4 regions of the Arthrobacter sp. 2MCAF15 genome follow, and region 1 is predicted to be linked to each of the others. Evidence: riboswitches for the same ligand, from Rfam matches in the RefSeq annotation. Region 1 holds a riboswitch; each other region holds the start of a gene.
The links. A riboswitch is a leader RNA that binds a small molecule or an ion and turns the genes downstream of it on or off. The one in region 1 is predicted to bind S-adenosylmethionine.
Positions count from the first base shown of each region.

Region 1 (4,157 bases):
TCGATCCGGCCCCGGTGCCCACGCTGCTGCTGCGGATGGCCGCCTGGCAGGCCAGCAACTGCGGGCTCCGCGGGGAGCTGCTGGACTTCGGCACCTTCACCCCGGCCCCGGCCACGGACGTGGTCTGGGCCCTCGTGGACTTTGTGGCCCCCGTGCTCCAGGAGCAGGGCGAGCTGGACCTGGTCCGGGACGGGGTCGCCCGGATCCTGGCGGAGGGCACCGGTTCGCAACTGCAGCGCGGGCCGTTCCGGGTAGGCGGGCTGCCCGCCGTCGTCGAACGGGCCGTCGAAATGACCGCGCAGGGCGCCATTCCCGAGCCCCGGGTGGACGAGGGTTCGTCCCTGGGCCCGGTGCGCCGGGGCTGACGGCGCCGGCAACCCGGCGGTGAGATACCCGTATGAGCGCTAGACCTGCTTGAGCGCCTGGCCGAGGTCCCGGATCAGGTCCTCCACGTCCTCCAGGCCCACCGAAAGCCTGACCACGCCGTCGCTGAGCCCGATTGCCGCGCGGCCTTCGGGGCCCATCGCGCGGTGCGTCGTCGTGGCCGGGTGCGTGATCAGGGACTTCGCGTCGCCAAGGTTGTTGGAGATGTCGATGATCCGCAGCGCGTCCAGCAGCGCAAAGGCTGCCTCTTTCGCGGTGCGTCCCTGGGAAGGCGAAAGCTCCAGCGTGAGCACGGTGCCGCCGGCCTTCATCTGCTTCACCGCGAGCTTGTGCTGCGGGTGGGAGCGCAGCAGCGGGTACTTCACCCAACTTACCGCGGGCTGCCCCTCGAGCCATTCGGCCAGCCGCAGTGCCGAGGCCGAGGAATGGTTGACGCGCAGGGCCATGGTCTCCAGGCCCTTGGTGAGCACCCAGGCGTTGAACGCGGAGAGCGCAGGGCCGGTGTGCCGCATGAGCTGCTTGACGGGACCGTCAATAAATTCCTTGGTCCCCAGGATCGCCCCGCCGAGCACGCGTCCCTGGCCGTCGATGTGTTTGGTGCCCGAGTAGACGATCACGTCAGCGCCGAGGTCCCCGCAACGCTGCAGCAGCGGTGTGGCGAAGACGTTGTCGACCACCACCGTGGCGCCCGCCGCGTGCGCCAGCTGGCTCACGGCGGCGATGTCTACGAGTTCCTGCATGGGGTTCGACGGCGACTCGAAGAACACCGCCGTAGTCGGCTCTGACAGAGCAGATTCCCACTGCTCCAGGTCCGGGCCGTCCACGAAGACCGTCTCGACACCCCAGCGCGGCAGGATCTCGTTGAGGATCACAAAGCACGAGCCGAACAGCGAGCGGGCGGCGACCACGCGGTCGCCGGCCGCCAACAGCGCACCGAGAGCGGTGAAGACGGCGGACATGCCGGACGCCGTCGCAAAACATGCCTCCGTTCCCTCGAGCAGCCGGAGCCGCTCCTGGAAGGTGGCGACGGACGGGTTGCCGTAGCGGGAGTAGACGAATCGCTCGTCCTCGCCGGTGAAGGCGCGCTCGGCGGCGGCGGCGGACTCGTAGACGAACCCCGAGTTGAGGAAGATCGGCTCGGTGGTTTCCTGGAATCCGGTGCGGTCAAGGCCGCCGCGGACAGCCTGCGTGTCGGCGGCCCAGCTGGCGGCGTCGGGGTTGAAAGTCACTTAAATCTTTCCAAGGTTGGTGGGCAGGCCGCGGTTCTTCCAGCCGTTGACGGTGCGTTCGCCAAAGCGGTCGGTCTCGCCTTCGAAGCCCTCAAGAACGTTGTACGCGGTGTAGCCGGCGGCCGTCGCGGCCGTCGCGGCGGCGATCGACCGGGCGCCGGAGCGGCACAGGAACACCAGTTCGACGCCGGTGTCCTCCGGTGCCTGCCGCCTCAGCTGCTCCACGAAGAGCGGGTTCGGGGCGCCCCCGGCGACATTCCACTGGATGAAGAGCGGATCGTTCGGCTTTTCGCCTGCGGACGCAGTGTCCGGGATGCCGATGTGGGCCCATTCGTCCTCGGTCCGGACATCCACCAGAATGGCTCCGGCCTCCAGCTTCGCCCACGCCTCCTGCGGGCTGAGGTCTCCGGCGTAGCTCACGCGTGGCCCTCGAATGCTTCATCGGCGCCAAACTCGTCGGCGTCGAGCTCATCGACTGCATTGGCCACGGCGGCGTCCGCGCTCGCAATCGCGGCCGGCAGGACCACCGCCTGCGCCACGATCACGGTGCTGCCGTTGAAGCTGGCGGCCGGGCTTCCGTGCAGCACATAGCCCTCGGCCAGGGCTGCCGACACCCGCTCGCAGAAGGCGCGGTCATCGGCCCCCGTGAAGAGGCGGTAGGCGAGCTTTTCCTCGCCGGCGCTGGGGGCGCTGGGGGCTGCATTGGGGGCAGCGGTAGTACTGGGTATGGCAGGGGTGGACGTGTCGGGCACGACGGATCTCCTCTTCACGCTTGCAGCTCGAATGGTCGATATGCCGAGTATTCACCTGAGGCACCCCGCCGCGAAAGGGAGGGTTGCCGACCGGCCAGTCAGGGCTTGGCGCCGGTTCTCATTACTCCCCAAAAACGTAACACCTGCGACGCCGGCCCGCACCGCCGCCGTCGTCATGTTCCGTAACCGGACCCTGACCACGGGGAAGCGCCGGCCGGCTCCGGCTGGTGGATCAAATGGGGCACTCCGGACCACCCGGACAAGTAGTAGCGGGCTCCAGTTTCGGGTACCGCCCACTCGTGCTGGCCGGGACCATTCGCCGTCTACTAGGAGGACAGGTCTGACGCGTCGGCCGGAGCAGCTGATTCGCCCAGTCCGTGAATCAAGCCGTCCCCCAATCGAACCGTCTTTCTACTCATAAGTTGTCAGCAAATCGGTGGCTGGAACCGCCGGAGCCGCAGCCGCGGCCCTGCCGGGGACGCCGGAATGGAGCGATCGTGGGCCCGCGAATACTGGTTACCGGGATAGCAAGCGCTGCCGGCCGGACCGTCGCGGCCCAGCTCGAAGCCCGCGGCCTTCCGTATCTGGGCTCCGACGCCCGTGCCGACACCCGCCAGGACGGAGACGTTCCCGCCACCGCGGCGGTGAGGCTCCTGCCGGCGACGGACCCGGACATGATCCTGGACCTGCGCCGGCTGGTTGACCGGGAAGCCATCAACCTCATCATTCCGACGCTCACCGTGGAGCTTCCGGTCCTGGCCGCGGCCCGTGGCGGATTCGCCCAGGACGTGCGGATCATCGTGGGCGACCCTGCGGCGGTGGCCCTGGCCAATGATCAACTGTTCACCACCTGGGCGCTGCAGGCAGCCGGCATTCCGGTGCCCCGGTTCGGGGTCCCGGGCGACCTCGCCGCCGCGCCGGCATCGCTCGCCGGCCTCAGCGGCCCCGTGGTCATCAAGCCGAGGGTCTTCAAAGGCTCCCACGGTGTCCACGTGCTGGCCGGAACCGCCACCGTGAGCTGGAGGAACATGCCGGCCGGGCAAATTGTCCAGGAGTTCATCCCGGGCGCCGACTACGTGTGCCTGGTGTTCGGCACTCCGGCGCGCAACGCGATGGCGCCTGTGGCCGTGGTTCTCGAGAAGACGAAAACTCCGTATGGACGAGCCGGCAGCGACGAGGTCAGCCGCAGGGTACCGGCGGGCCAGGCCGGGGACGTGCGGAAGCTGGGGCTGGCCGCCGTCCGAACCCTCGGGCTGACCGGGCCCGCGCAGGTCCAGATCCGGCGCCGCGCGGACGGCACCCCCGTGGTCCTGGGCGTGTGCGCGACCCTCGGGGAGAACAGCACCTGGGCCCCGGAAATGCTCGACGCCGTGTTGGCAACCTTCATGCTCCCGGCGTTCAATCCGGCCTCTTTCCGGCGGTGCCCGGCTGTTCCCGCGGACGCACTGGGCTGAGGCGCCGGCACCGGCCGGCCCGGACGCAGTGTGCGCGCCCCGTCGCCGATTCTCCGGTCAGTGCGTGATGAGGTCGGAACCGTGCCGGGCCCCGTGGGTGCTCCTGCGCAGGCTGCTGCGGGCGCTCTTGAATAACCCGATCAGCCCGACGGTCAGGGCGGTCGCCAGGAAGAGGATGAGCCGCACGGCGCCGGCCAGGAGCATGAGCAGCACCAATCCGGTGGTGAAGGGCAAACACAAGATGAAAACGACGATGAGGGTTGCCAGATAGCCGAATGCGAAGCCAACGAGGGTTGCCTGATCCATTGGACTGCCGTTCGTTGCGAGAGGGCGATTCC
Region 1 covers NZ_JBFRGZ010000009.1:24,930-29,086, forward strand. The annotation lists gene AB4089_RS12085 (glutamate--cysteine ligase 2) at 1-365, shown strand, start outside; gene AB4089_RS12090 (O-succinylhomoserine sulfhydrylase) at 405-1,613, opposite strand; gene AB4089_RS12095 (rhodanese-like domain-containing protein) at 1,614-2,033, opposite strand; gene AB4089_RS12100 (DUF1737 domain-containing protein) at 2,030-2,341, opposite strand; SAM riboswitch class IV at 2,377-2,491, opposite strand; gene AB4089_RS12105 (hypothetical protein) at 2,863-3,819, shown strand; gene AB4089_RS12110 (hypothetical protein) at 3,877-4,125, opposite strand.

Region 2 (4,157 bases), on a different contig from region 1:
GACGAAGTACTTCTCCGTGTCCACGGGAGCCCCGGGTCCGGCGAGCTGCTCCCACCAGCCGGGCTCCTCGCTGGCGCCGCGGGTCACGTGGGTGTCGCCGGTCAGGGCATGTTCAATGAGGACGGCGTTGGAGGCGTCCGCGTTCAGGGTCCCCCACGTCTCGAAGCCGAGGACCACATCCGGCAGCAGGATCCCGGATTCAAGCTGCAGGTCACCGATCCTGACGTACTGGACTGTGCCGTCCTGAACCGTGCCATCCTGGACCGTGCCGTCCGGCACAGGGGAAGCAGCGTGGATCGGCCTGCTTTCCGGCCTGTCTTCCGGCGTTCTATCCAAGGCCGCTGCGGCGGCAACAGGGTTCGGGGATGGCTGGGTTACGGATTCACCACTGCGGGTGACGGCAATCGTCATAATGAGGACCTATCTTCGCGCTTGCCTGCCGTCAGCTGACCGGCAGGCCAGGTCTTCACCCGGGGCACCCCGCCGCAAATGGAGGGTTGCCGGCCAGCAAGCCGGGGCTGTCACTGGCACTCATGACCTGGTACGAGTCTACGAAACGGGGTGCGGAAATGACGAAGATTGTGACTCCCGTGTGACAGCCCGGCGGTTCCCACGTCGATCAAGCCCCACATCGATCCAGGCCCACGTCGATCCAGCCCGCCGAGTTCGCCGGAAGCCTGCCCAGTCGCCGGAAGGTTACGGCGACTGCGACGGGTTCCGGCGAACTCGGGGCCGGCGGCTACCAAAGCGCCCGGTCAGGCGCCCTTGGCGGCGCGGAATCCGGCGTCGAGGTCCGCGAGGATGTCATCGATGTGTTCCAGGCCCACCGAGAGCCGCACCAGCCCGGGATTGACCCCGGCGATCTCCTGCTGCTCGGGCGAGAGCTGGCTGTGCGTGGTGGACGCCGGGTGGATCACCAGGGAGCGGACATCGCCGATGTTCGCGACATGGGAGTGCAGCTCGAGGGCATCGACGAACCGCTTGCCGGCATCCGCTCCCCCGGCGAGGTTGAAGGCGACGACGGCGCCGGTCCCCTTGGGCCCGTACTTGCGGCCACGCTCATACCAGGGGCTGGACGGCAGCCCCGCGTAGGCGACCGATTCGACGTCGTCCCTTGCCTCCAGCCACTGCGCCACCTTGGTGGCGTTGGCCACGTGCCGTTCGACGCGCAGGCTCAGCGTTTCGATGCCCTGGGCAATGAGGAAAGCGTTGAACGGGGACACGGCAGAGCCGAGGTCGCGCAGGAGCTGCACGCGGGCCTTGAGGATGTAGGAGAGGTTGGCGCCCAGTGCGCCGTCCGCACCGAGGTCCCGGGCGTAGACCAGGCCGTTGTAGGTGGGGTCCGGCGTGTTGAAGCCCGGGAACCGGGCGGGGTCCTTGCCGAAGTCGAACTTGCCGGAATCCACGATCACCCCGGCGATCGCGGCGCCGTGGCCGCCCAGGTACTTGGTGGCGGAGTGGACCACTATGTCCGCGCCCCACTCGATCGGACGGATGAGGTACGGGGTGGAGAGTGTGTTGTCGACGATCAGGGGCACGCCGGCCTCGTGGGCCACCCCGGACACGCCTTCGATGTCCAGCACGTCCTGGCGCGGGTTGGAGACCACTTCGCCAAAGAACAGCTTGGTGTTGGGCTGGACGGCGTCCCGCCAGTGGTCCAGGTTGTCCGGGTCCTCCACAAAGGTCACGGAGATGCCGAACTTCTTCAGCGTGTGGGCGAGCAGGTTGTAGGTTCCGCCGTAGAGGCTGGGGCTGGCCACCACGTGGTCCCCGGCCTCGGCGATGTTGAGGATCGCAAACGTCTCGGCGGCCTGCCCGGAGCTGAGCAGCAGGGCCGCGAGGCCGCCCTCAAGGCTGGCCACGCGCTGTTCGACGGCATCCTGGGTGGGGTTGCCGATCCGGGTGTAGATGGGCGCGAGTTCGGCGAGTGCAAAGCGGTTCGCGGCGCTTTCGGCGCTAGGGAACACGAACGACGTCGTCTGGTAGATCGGCAGGGACCGCGCGCCGGTGGCGGAGTCGGCCTCCTGGCCGGCGTGGATCTGGCGGGTTTCAAAGGACCAGGCAGTGGACATTGACGCTCCTGAGGGTACTGGGCACAGCACCGGCCAGGGCCTTTCGGCTCGTACCGGCGCAGACGCCGCGCTTGCCTTCCGGCGGGCGCCGGACGGCCGGGTCCTCACCCGGGGCACCCCACCGCGAGACGAGGGTTGCCGGCCAGCAAACCGGGGCTTTGCGCTGGCACTCATGACCTTGCTTCAGTGTAGGAATGGCGGCGGAGCGCTGGATAGCTTTGTGACGAAGATGAAGGCGCCGGTCCAGGATGCCTCTCGGGATGCAACGGCAGGTAGCACTGGACATCCCACGACGGTAAGGTGAGCCTAAGCTGAGAGGTCCATCACAAAGTGCCAAGATGAGGGCATGCGCATGGATCACGTCTCTTACGCCTGTGAACACGATGGCTTGGCAGCCACCACTGAACGTATTGCGTCTGCCCTCGGCGTCGAAGCCGTGAAGGGTGGAGTGCACCCCCGTTTCGGGACACGCAACATGATTATCCCGCTCGCGGGACACAAGTACCTGGAAGTCGTGGAGGTCCTGAACCACCCGGCGTCGGACAAGGCCCCCTTTGGCCAGGCTGTCCGGGCACGCTCCGAAGCGGGCGGCGGCTGGATGGGGTGGTGCGTCGAAGTTGACGATCTCGCCCCGTTCGAGGAGCGGCTCGGCCGCGCGGCCGTGAACGGCAACCGGAAGTTTCCGGACGGCCGTGAACTGGTCTGGAAGCAGATCGGCATCCTGGGGCTCATCGCCGACCCCCAGGTGCCCTACATGCTCAAGTGGGAGGGCGACCCGGGACTGCACCCGTCCAACGCCTACGCGAGCGAGGTCAAGATGTCCGCGCTGACCATTGCCGGTTCGGCAGCGCGCGTGACGGAATGGCTGGGCGAGCCGGTTGAAAAGCCGCTGGAAGACGTCGCAGTGAACTGGATCGCACCGCACGGCACGCCCGGCATCCTCTCGGTCACCTTCGAGACCGCCTCCGGAGCGGTCACGATCTAACGCTCCACCCGCCCCACGCTTCGGCCGCCATCCCCTAGGTGCCAACGATGTCACCCAGGAGATGGCGGCCGAGATTATTTAACGCCCGTCGTCCAGAACAACCCCTCAGCCCAGGCCCACGGCCTTGCCGAACAGGCTGAACCCCACGAACGCAACGGTGTCCAGGATGGCGTGCGCGATCACGAGCGGCATCACCCGTTTGGTCCGGATGTAGAACAACGCGAAGATGACGCCCATTATTGCGTTGCCGATGAACGGCCCGAACCCCTGGTACAGGTGGTAGCTGCCGCGGAGCAGGGCACTGGCGATGACTGCCGCCGGCACGCTCCAGCCCAGTTTCCCGAGCCGGTCCAGCAGATACGCCACCACAATGACTTCCTCGACCACCGCGTGCCGGATCGCGGACAGGACCAGCACCGGCACGGTCCACCAGTACGCGTCCAGGGCGCTGGGGATGATCGACGTCGTGATCCCCAGCGCCCGGCCGGCGGCGTAGAGCCCGAGGGACGGAATGCCGATGAGCGCGGCGAGCCCCAGGCCCTGCAGGAGGTCCTTGCCGGGCCGGGCGAAGTCGAAGCCGATCCTTCGGAACGCCGAGGTTCCGCGCACACCGGCCGGCCAGTGTTCGGTGAGGAAGTAGATCACCAGGGCCACCGGAACCAGGGCGAAGAAGATGTCCAGCACCTGGTAGGTGAGGTCGAAGTATTCGCGCGTGCTCTGCGAACGGTTCAGCGTGGACGTCCCCTGGGCCAGCGGCGCCGTGGTCATCTTGTCCAGCAGCTGCACCAGGGAGTAGACCGCGGACTGCCCCAGCGACAACCCCAGGACAATCAACACTTCGAACCGCAGCCGACGGCGGGAGGGAACCAACATGTTTCTATCTTGCCTGCAGTTGCCGATAGTTTGCTGGTGCCCGCGTGGTGCAGGCCGCGCGGGCACCGCCGGCATTTTGGGAGCCCTATGCTTGGGGATTATGAGTGCGCCCCGGAAAATCATCATGATCCGGCACGGCCAGTCTGCCGCCAATGCCGATACCTCGATCTACAACCGTGTTCCGGATTACCGGATTCCGTTGACGCCGCTTGGCCTGGAGCAGGCGA
Region 2 covers NZ_JBFRGZ010000008.1:121,439-125,595, reverse strand. The annotation lists gene metX (homoserine O-acetyltransferase MetX) at 1-411, opposite strand, end outside; SAM riboswitch class IV at 424-539, opposite strand; gene AB4089_RS11060 (bifunctional o-acetylhomoserine/o-acetylserine sulfhydrylase) at 756-2,072, opposite strand; SAM riboswitch class IV at 2,135-2,250, opposite strand; gene AB4089_RS11055 (VOC family protein) at 2,419-3,057, shown strand; gene AB4089_RS11050 (CPBP family intramembrane glutamic endopeptidase) at 3,163-3,930, opposite strand; gene AB4089_RS11045 (histidine phosphatase family protein) at 4,031-4,157, shown strand, end outside.
Region 2: it holds a riboswitch for S-adenosylmethionine, as region 1 does, so the genes downstream of both, AB4089_RS11060 (bifunctional o-acetylhomoserine/o-acetylserine sulfhydrylase) here and AB4089_RS12100 (DUF1737 domain-containing protein) in region 1, are expected to answer to the same signal.

Region 3 (4,157 bases), on a different contig from region 1:
GGGAACGGCCCGGCGCCCACACGGGTGGTGTACGCCTTGATGATGCCGATGGAGCGGGAGATCCGGGTAGGGCCGATGCCCGAGCCCACGGAGGCGCCGCCGGCGGTCGGGTTCGAGGACGTCACGAAGGGGTAGGTGCCGTGGTCGACGTCCAGGAAGGTGGCCTGGCCGCCCTCCATGAGGACCACCTTGCCCTCGTCCAGGGCGGTGTTCAGCACGTAGGTGCTGTCGATGACCAGCGGGCGCAGACGCTCGGCGAAGGACAGGAAGTACTCCACGATCTCGTCCACCTCGATGTCGCGGCGGTTGTAGACCTTGACCAGCAGCTCGTTCTTTTGGCGCAGCGAGCCCTCCACCTTCTGGCGCAGGATCGAGGCGTCGAAGACGTCCTGGACGCGGATGCCCAGGCGGGCCACCTTGTCCATGTAGGCCGGGCCGATGCCGCGTCCGGTGGTGCCGATGGCGCGGCTGCCGAGGAACCGCTCGGTGACCTTGTCCAGGACCTGGTGGTAGGGCGCCACAAGGTGAGCGTTGGCGGAGACGCGCAGCTTGGAGGTGTCCGCGCCGCGGGCTTCCAGTCCGTCGATCTCCTGGAACAGGGCTTCCAGGTTCACCACGCAGCCGTTGCCGATGATCGGAATCGCGTTCGGGCTCAGGATGCCGGCCGGAAGGAGCTTGAGCTCATACTTCTCACCGCCTACGACGACGGTGTGCCCGGCGTTGTTGCCGCCGTTGGGCTTGACGACGTAGTCAACGCGGCCACCAAGCAGGTCAGTGGCCTTACCTTTGCCTTCGTCGCCCCATTGGGCTCCGACGATCACGATTGCTGGCATGGGATCCTCCCCCATTCGTTCGGGCCGAGCTCTGGTTGATGCACCAGGTGATCACCGCAGCTCAGCGCCGTTCATGAGAATGCCCCGAATCTACCGCTGTGCTCTTTACCAACGCCAGAGTTCCGGGGCTCTTACCACCCAAGTTTAGCCGAAATCGGTGGCCCGTATCGTTTTGGGTCCTTGTGTGGACGCGGCGGCTAGCCCGCGGTGAACGCCAAGGCGGCTTCCGCGAGCGATGGCCACGCCCCCGCCGACGCCGCCGGCACTTCCACCCAGTCCTTGAAGGGCCGGCCCATGCCAGAGGGATCGAAGAGCCGCGCGCCCGGGAGTTCGAGGGCGCCGGTGTGATACGGCGAATCCCTGCCCAGCTTGAAGGCCATCGCGTCTCCGTTGAGGCAGGCCATGGCCTTCTTGTTGACCATCAGGGCCCGGGCGCCAAAGGTCTGGCCCAGGGCTACTCCCGCGCCGGCCAGGTCTGCGGCCACGCCTTCGAAGGCGTCGACGGCGGCAGCGGAGGATTCGTTCTTCTTCATAGCTGCATCATCCACCCAGGTCGCGGCCGACACATAGAGGGCATGACTTGCGGGCGCCACTTGCAAGAGCAGCCGGTGTGGAATTGAGTGGGAGTAACCATCCCGAGCGGCCGAGGGACCTGGACCGTTGACGCCGCAGCAACCCTGCCGGACACGGCCCGCTTCGCCGCGGCAGCCGTGGCCGGCAACGGTGCTACCGCCAGGACCGATGGAAAGGAAAGAGCGCAATGTCCCAGAACGCCATCTCCCCGAGAACCGTTACCCGGAGCGCTGTTACCCCGAACGCCGACCGCATCCGCGTCACCCATGCCGGTTCGTTGCCCCGCACCACCGAGCTGATCGCGGCGAACGAGGCCAAGGAGACCGACGGCATCTCGCCCGAATTCCTGGACCTGCTCGAAACCTCGGTGGTGGATGTCGTCCAGCGCCAGAAGGATCTGGGGATCGACATCCCCAACGACGGCGAGTACGGGCATACGATGTCCAGCTCCGTGGACTACGGCGCCTGGTGGAACTACTCGTTCTCCCGGCTCGGCGGCCTGCAACCGACCGACGTGGACCGCTGGGCCGACGCCAAGGTGCACCGTTCCTCACCGGGCCACATCGTCCTGACGTCCTTCCCCGACCGCCGGGACCGGCAGAAGTTCGATGAAGCCTACAACGACCCCTCCTCCGGGATCCTGGCCCACCGCAAGGCCGTCACCCAGCCGAAGATCGCGGGACCGCTGACGTACACGGGCCAGGCGCTCGTGGCCTCGGACATCGCCAACCTGAAGACCGGCCTGGCCGCGGCTGGCCTCGCCGAGGGGTTCGTCGCCTCCCTCTCCCCCGGGTCGTGCGCCCGCGTGGCCAACGAGTACTACCGGAGCGACGAGGAACTCCTCTACGCCTGCGCCGACGCCATGCGGGAGGAGTACAGGGCCATCATCGACGCCGGCCTGACGGTCCAGCTCGACGACCCGTCCCTGGCCGAGAGCTGGGACCAGATCAACCCCGAGCCGAGCCTGGCGGACTACCTGAAGTTCATCCAGCTCCGGGTCGAGGCAACGAACTGGGCCCTGCGCGACCTCCCGCAGGAGCAGATCCGGCTGCATGTCTGCTGGGGCTCCTGGCACGGTCCCCACACCACCGACATCCCGTTCGCGGACATCGTCGGCTCGGTCCTGCAGATCAATGCCGGCAGCTACTCCTTCGAGGCCGCCAACGTCCGGCACGAGCACGAGTGGCGGGTCTGGGAAGACACGACGCTTCCCGAGGGGAAGGCAATCGTCCCCGGCGTCGTTTCGCACGCCACCAACGTCGTGGAACACCCGGACCTCGTGGCCGACCGGATCGTGCGGTTCGCGGACCTCGTGGGGCGGGAAAATGTGATTGCCTCCACAGATTGCGGGCTGGGCGGCCGGGTGCACCCGCAAATCGCCTACGCCAAGCTGGAGGCCCTAGGGGAAGGGGCCCGCCGCGCCACCAAGCGGCTCTGGTAGCAGCACCGGACGGCAGGCCGGACCCGGCGCTGCATTTCGCGGGGCTTGATAGACTGATAAGGATCGACCAGGAATCGGTCCACACCACATTTTCAAACCACACCGTTGCTCAGCATGCCCTTAATCAGGCGTCTCCGCGGTGGTGTGGCAGCTTTGCCAATCCCGCAGGAGACCCAGCACCATATGACAGCCCTGGCCACCGAAAATTTCCGCGAAGAGCTTCTGAGCCGCCGGTACGAACCTAGCGTCGCCCCCGTCAACGAGCTCCTTGACGTCCTCCAGGCAACCAAAGCTGGCACCGCTGTCCCCTACGTGGACCCCATGCACGATGTCGAAGAGTGCCGCATCATCAGCTTGTACTCGAACATCGGCACCGCGGATGCGTCAGGCTTCATCACCGCCGGCGATGACGAGGCGGCCACCCGCATGCTCGGCATCCAGTGGAAGCTGGGCCTGCGCCCCGAATTCGTCATGCCGTGGAACGTCCACCCGTGGCACGTCCCGGGCGAGCCCAACGGCAAGTTCACGCCGGACCAGATTTCCGCGGGCCTCAAGCCGCTGCTGAAGTTCCTGGCCCTCGTGCCACGCGCCTCCGTGATCGTCGCTCACGGCACCGAGGCCAACCGCCTGGCCAACCTGCTGCTCAAGACCGAAGTGCCCATGATCTGGCGCCGCGGCCTGAAGACCTACAAGGTCCGTTCGCTCAGCGGCCGCGCGTTCGCCGGCACCCCGGCCCGCCAGGAAGAGTACCTGGCCGAAATGCGCACCGCGTACGCGGACGCCATGGCCCGCACGGGCCTGGCCAAAGCCAGCTAGTCCACATCTGAGCTTCAACGACGACGGGCTCCCACCTCATGGTGGGAGCCCGCCGTCGTTGGTTCAACCCCAGGTCAGCCTTCGGCTTCGATGGCCGCCTTCGCGCCGGGATCGGAATCCTTCAGGAACTTCTCGATCCGCTCCGGCTCCTCGGCCTCGCCGATCGCCGCGGACGCACGGCCCAGCGAGTAGAGCGAGCGCAGGAAGCCGCGGTTGGGTTCGTGCTCCCACGGGATGGGCCCGACGCCGCGCCAGCCATTGCGGCGCAGCGAGTCCAGGCCGCGGTGGTAGCCCACCCGCGAGTACGCGTAGGAATCGATGGTGCGGCCTTCGTTCCACGCCTCCTCGGCCAGGATGGCCCACAGGAGCGAGGACGTGGGGTGCTTCGCCACGAGGTCCACGGCTTCCTGGCCGAGCGCGAGGTGCTGATAGATCTCAGACTCGGCAGGCAGGAGCGTGGGCTCTGGACCCATCAGGTTCTTGCGGAACTCATC
Region 3 covers NZ_JBFRGZ010000003.1:146,913-151,069, forward strand. The annotation lists gene AB4089_RS04340 (adenylosuccinate synthase) at 1-833, opposite strand, end outside; gene AB4089_RS04345 (hypothetical protein) at 1,031-1,366, opposite strand; SAM riboswitch class I at 1,461-1,581, shown strand; gene AB4089_RS04350 (cobalamin-independent methionine synthase II family protein) at 1,594-2,847, shown strand; gene AB4089_RS04355 (uracil-DNA glycosylase) at 3,031-3,663, shown strand; gene AB4089_RS04360 (DUF3151 domain-containing protein) at 3,738-4,157, opposite strand, start outside.
Region 3: it holds a riboswitch for S-adenosylmethionine, as region 1 does, so the genes downstream of both, AB4089_RS04350 (cobalamin-independent methionine synthase II family protein) here and AB4089_RS12100 (DUF1737 domain-containing protein) in region 1, are expected to answer to the same signal.

Region 4 (4,157 bases), on a different contig from region 1:
GGCGCCTACACGGGCCGCTCGCTCGCCGCCGCCACTCGGCTGAAGGTCTCCAACGTATCCAGGCTCGAGGACGCCTCGCTGTCCTACTCCAGCCTGGGCGGCTGGAAGCAGCGCGGGAACCTGGACGAGTTCATGGGCCTCACCGAAGAGGTCTGGCGGACCCGCGCCTACGGCGACTTCTGGTCGTACTGCCTCGTGGCCGAGGGTGCCGTGGACATCGCCTGCGAACCCGAACTGAACCTTTACGACATGGCCGCGCTGGTGCCGATCGTGACCGAGGCCGGCGGCCGCTTCACCTCGCTCGAGGGCGAGGACGGCCCCTTCGGCGGCAACGCCCTGGCCACCAACTCAATCCTCCACTCGGAAGTGCTCAAGCGGCTCAACCCCGGGCTCGACGACCTCCTCTAGGCTCCACCCTCAAGGATTCCCAAGGGCCCCTGTACGACTCTGTCCCCAGCTTCACTGTCAGTCATGGCACGGTCAGTCATGGCGCGGAGCGGGCATCGAGTGGCAGGAGGGCAGCCATGTCTGGATCGGTTCACCCCGCGGATCCTGAAACCCCCGACCCCGGCGTCGGTCCGGTCCTGCTGGTCCTCATTGCGAAGTACCGGGACCTGGACATAGAGTCCGCCGCCAGGCTCCACGCCGTCTCCCCGGAACTGGGCCAGCATCTGCTCGCCGGCAGTTCCGCCGTGTCCGGGGCCGTCGTCTTGTCCACCTGCAGCCGCTTCGAGATTTACTGCGAGGTGGCGTCCGGGGACCTTGTAGCTGCCGCCTGTTCCGAGGCCCTGGGTACGGTCCGCCTCTGCGCGAGCCTGCCCGCGGCGCGGCTTGCGTGCCTGTTCGAGCACTTCACCGGGGCGTCGGCGGCGGAACATCTCTTCGCCGTTGCAGCCGGCCTGGATTCCGTCGTGGTGGGCGAGCGCCAAGTCGCGGGCCAGGTCCGGCGCGCCCTGGCTGAAGCACAGGCTGCGGGTACTGCGGGCGGGCTTCTGGTCCGGCTTTTTCAGGAGGCGTCCCGCACCGGCAGGGCTGTGGGGGCCCGGGCCGCGCTCGGCAGCGCCAGCAGGTCCATAGCATCTGTGGCCCTTGATTTGGCCACCGCCGGAGGAGCACAGCCGTCCCTGGCAGATGCGTCCGTGGTCCTCTTTGGCACCGGCTCCTACGCCGCGTGCGTGGCGGAGATTCTCAGGAGCAAACGATGCCCCACCATTTCCGTCTTCTCCCAATCCGGCCGGGCGGAGGCGTTTGTGGCAAGCCGGGGTGGCACGCCGCTGACGGACCGGGAGCTGCCCGCCGCCGTTGCGCGGGCAGAAATCATCATCGGCTGCAGCGGCACGGAGAAGCGCATCCGGGCAGCCCAACTGGCGGATTGGCGGGATGGCACCGCCCATCCCCTCACCGTCATCGACCTCGCTCCCAGCCATGACTTCGACCCCGGCGTGGCGGATCTGCCGGGCGTTGAGCTGATCACCCTGGACTCTGTTGGATCCGCCGCTCCCCCGGCGGACGCCGAGGCGCTCCGCCTCGCCCGCGCCATGGTCCGGCAGGCGGCGCACCGCTTCGAAAAGCGAGAGGAACTGCGTGCAGCCGACGCCGCAATCGTGGCCCTGCGCCGGCACGTCCACCAGGTCCTCGAAGCTGAAATGGAGCGCGCCCTGCGGCAACACGGCAGCGCCGCCCAGGCTGAGGATGTGAACCTGGCGATGCGCCGAATGGTCCGCCGGCTGCTTCACCTTCCAACAGTCCGCGCGCGGGAACTGGCCGCGGACGGCCGGCAGCACGACTACGCGGCCGCACTGGAGGCCCTGTTCGGCCTAAGTGTCCAGCCCGCCGGCGCCCGCACCTTGCCTCCCCTGGCGCGTGTGGCGGCGGATCCGCGTGCTTCGTAGCCCTGGTCCGTAATAATCCGCTTCACAATCGCCGGCGCCTTTTCCCCGGCTGCACTGATGTCCTACGCTCGATGCAGGTCACGAGTGCCAGCGCTAAACCCCGGTTTGCTGGCCGGCAACCCTCCTTTCGCGGTGGGGTGCCCCGGGTGACGACCTGGCCGGTCCGGAACGGACCCGGCAAGCGCGGATTCCCACCATGTGGGGTCCTGGTCGAGTGAGGTCCCATGACAACTGCCATTTTCCCCGCAGCCCCCGAATTCCACGCCGGCTCAGACGCTGCGCGCCCTGACGGACGGCGTGCCGTCGCGGCCCGGCCGCTGGCCGCCGTCACCGGGGCCGAAATCCAGGCCCCGCTGATCACAGGCGGCTACGCCCGCTACGCCAACCTCGACTACGGCGCCTCCGCACCGGCCCTGTCCGTCGTCTCGGCCTACCTGAACGAAATCCTGCCGTACTACGCGAGTGTGCACCGCGGCGCCGGCTACGCATCGCAGATCAGCACCTCCGTCTACGAGAACGCCCGGGACATTGTGCGGGACTTCGTCGGCGGCCGTGCGGACGATTCCGTGATCTTCACGCGCAACACCACCGATTCACTGAACCTGCTGGCCGGCTGCCTGCCGCTGCGCGACGGCCGCCCCGCCGGCGAGGTCCTCTATCTCGACATCGAGCACCACGCCAACCTCCTGCCCTGGCAGAACGTCCCGCACCGCAGCGTCGTGGCCGCTCCCACCCTCGCAGCCACAGTGGACCGCCTCCGGGACGAACTCGCCCGTGGCGGCGTCAGCCTGCTCGCCGTCACCGGCGCCTCGAATGTCACCGGGGAGATCCTGCCAATCCGGACCCTCGCCGCACTGGCGCACGAGTACGGCGCCAGAATCGTCGTCGACGCCGCGCAGCTGGCCCCGCACCGGCGGATCGACATCGCAACGGACGACGTCGACTACCTCGCCTTCTCGGGGCACAAGCTGTACGCCCCGTTCGGCGCCGGCGTGCTGGTGGGACGGACGGACTGGCTCGACGCCGGCACCCCGCACCTGGCCGGCGGCGGCGCCGTCCGTGACGCCCGGCTCGACTCCGTCAGCTGGACCACCGGACCGGCCCGGCACGAGGGCGGCTCGCCGAACGTCCTGGGTGCCGCCGCCCTGGCCCGCGCCACCCAGGTCATCGCGGCACTGGACCCGGAGCAGTGGCAGGCCCACGAGGACGCCATCCGGTCCTTCCTGGTCGAGGGTCTCGAAGACATCGAAGGCGTGACCGTGCACCGGATCTTTGCCGATTCCGAAGCGGGCGATCAGACCGGCACCATCGGCGTCGTGAACTTCTCGGTCGAAGGCTACGACGCCGGGCTGGTGGCCGCCTACCTGTCGGCCGAACACGGCATTGGCCTGCGCGACGGCCGCTTCTGCGCCCACCCGCTGCTCAAGCGGCTCGGCCTGCCCGCCGGCTCCCTGCGCGCGAGCTTCGGCCTCGGCTCACGGCTGGAGGATGCCGAGCGCCTGCTGGCCGGCCTGCAGCAACTGCGGCAAACCGGACTCGGCTGGGACTACGTGGTGGATGCCGGCCGCTGGGTACCGGCCCACGACACCCGCACCTACCCGCACTGGGCGCCGAACACCCCCGGCACCGCCGGTGCCGCCCCCTGCAACCTGGACTAGCCGCGTCGAGCTGGGCGTGTGGACCAGCAGGACGGCGGAATCAGGGCCCGGCGCGGGTACGGTAAATTCGAAAGGTATCCGAATCAACAAGCAGGACCTTTCCGAAGGAGATCGCACGTGCCACGCGGCGAACCCAAGCTGCCCAGCGCATCGAAACTGCACAGCGGACCGAAACTGCACAGCGCATCAAAGCTGCACACCGGTCCCAAACTGCGCGGTGAACGGCGCCAGGAACTCGGCCAGAGCTTCCAGGACGGCGGGGAGCACTATGAGCGTGTCCGCCCCGGTTATCCGCAGGATTCGGCCAACTGGCTGATCCCGGCGGGAGCCAGGGACGCGGCAGACATTGGCGCCGGCACGGGCAAGTTCACCGCGCTGCTTGTCGCCCGGGGACTGCGCACGGTTGCCGTTGACCCCTCCGCCGACATGCTCGGGCAGCTGCGCCGGACCCTGCCGGCTGTCACCGCCGTCGAAGGCCGCGCCGAAGACACCGGACTTGAACCGGAGTCCTTCGACGTGGTCACGGTTGCCCAGGCGTGGCACTGGTGCGACCCCCGTCTGGCCAGTACCGAGATCGCCCGGATCCTGCGGCCGCACGGCGTCCTTG
Region 4 covers NZ_JBFRGZ010000001.1:205,621-209,777, reverse strand. The annotation lists gene hisN (histidinol-phosphatase) at 1-408, shown strand, start outside; gene AB4089_RS00915 (glutamyl-tRNA reductase) at 525-1,892, shown strand; SAM riboswitch class IV at 1,969-2,082, shown strand; gene AB4089_RS00910 (aminotransferase class V-fold PLP-dependent enzyme) at 2,117-3,550, shown strand; gene AB4089_RS00905 (class I SAM-dependent methyltransferase) at 3,725-4,157, shown strand, end outside.
Region 4: it holds a riboswitch for S-adenosylmethionine, as region 1 does, so the genes downstream of both, AB4089_RS00910 (aminotransferase class V-fold PLP-dependent enzyme) here and AB4089_RS12100 (DUF1737 domain-containing protein) in region 1, are expected to answer to the same signal.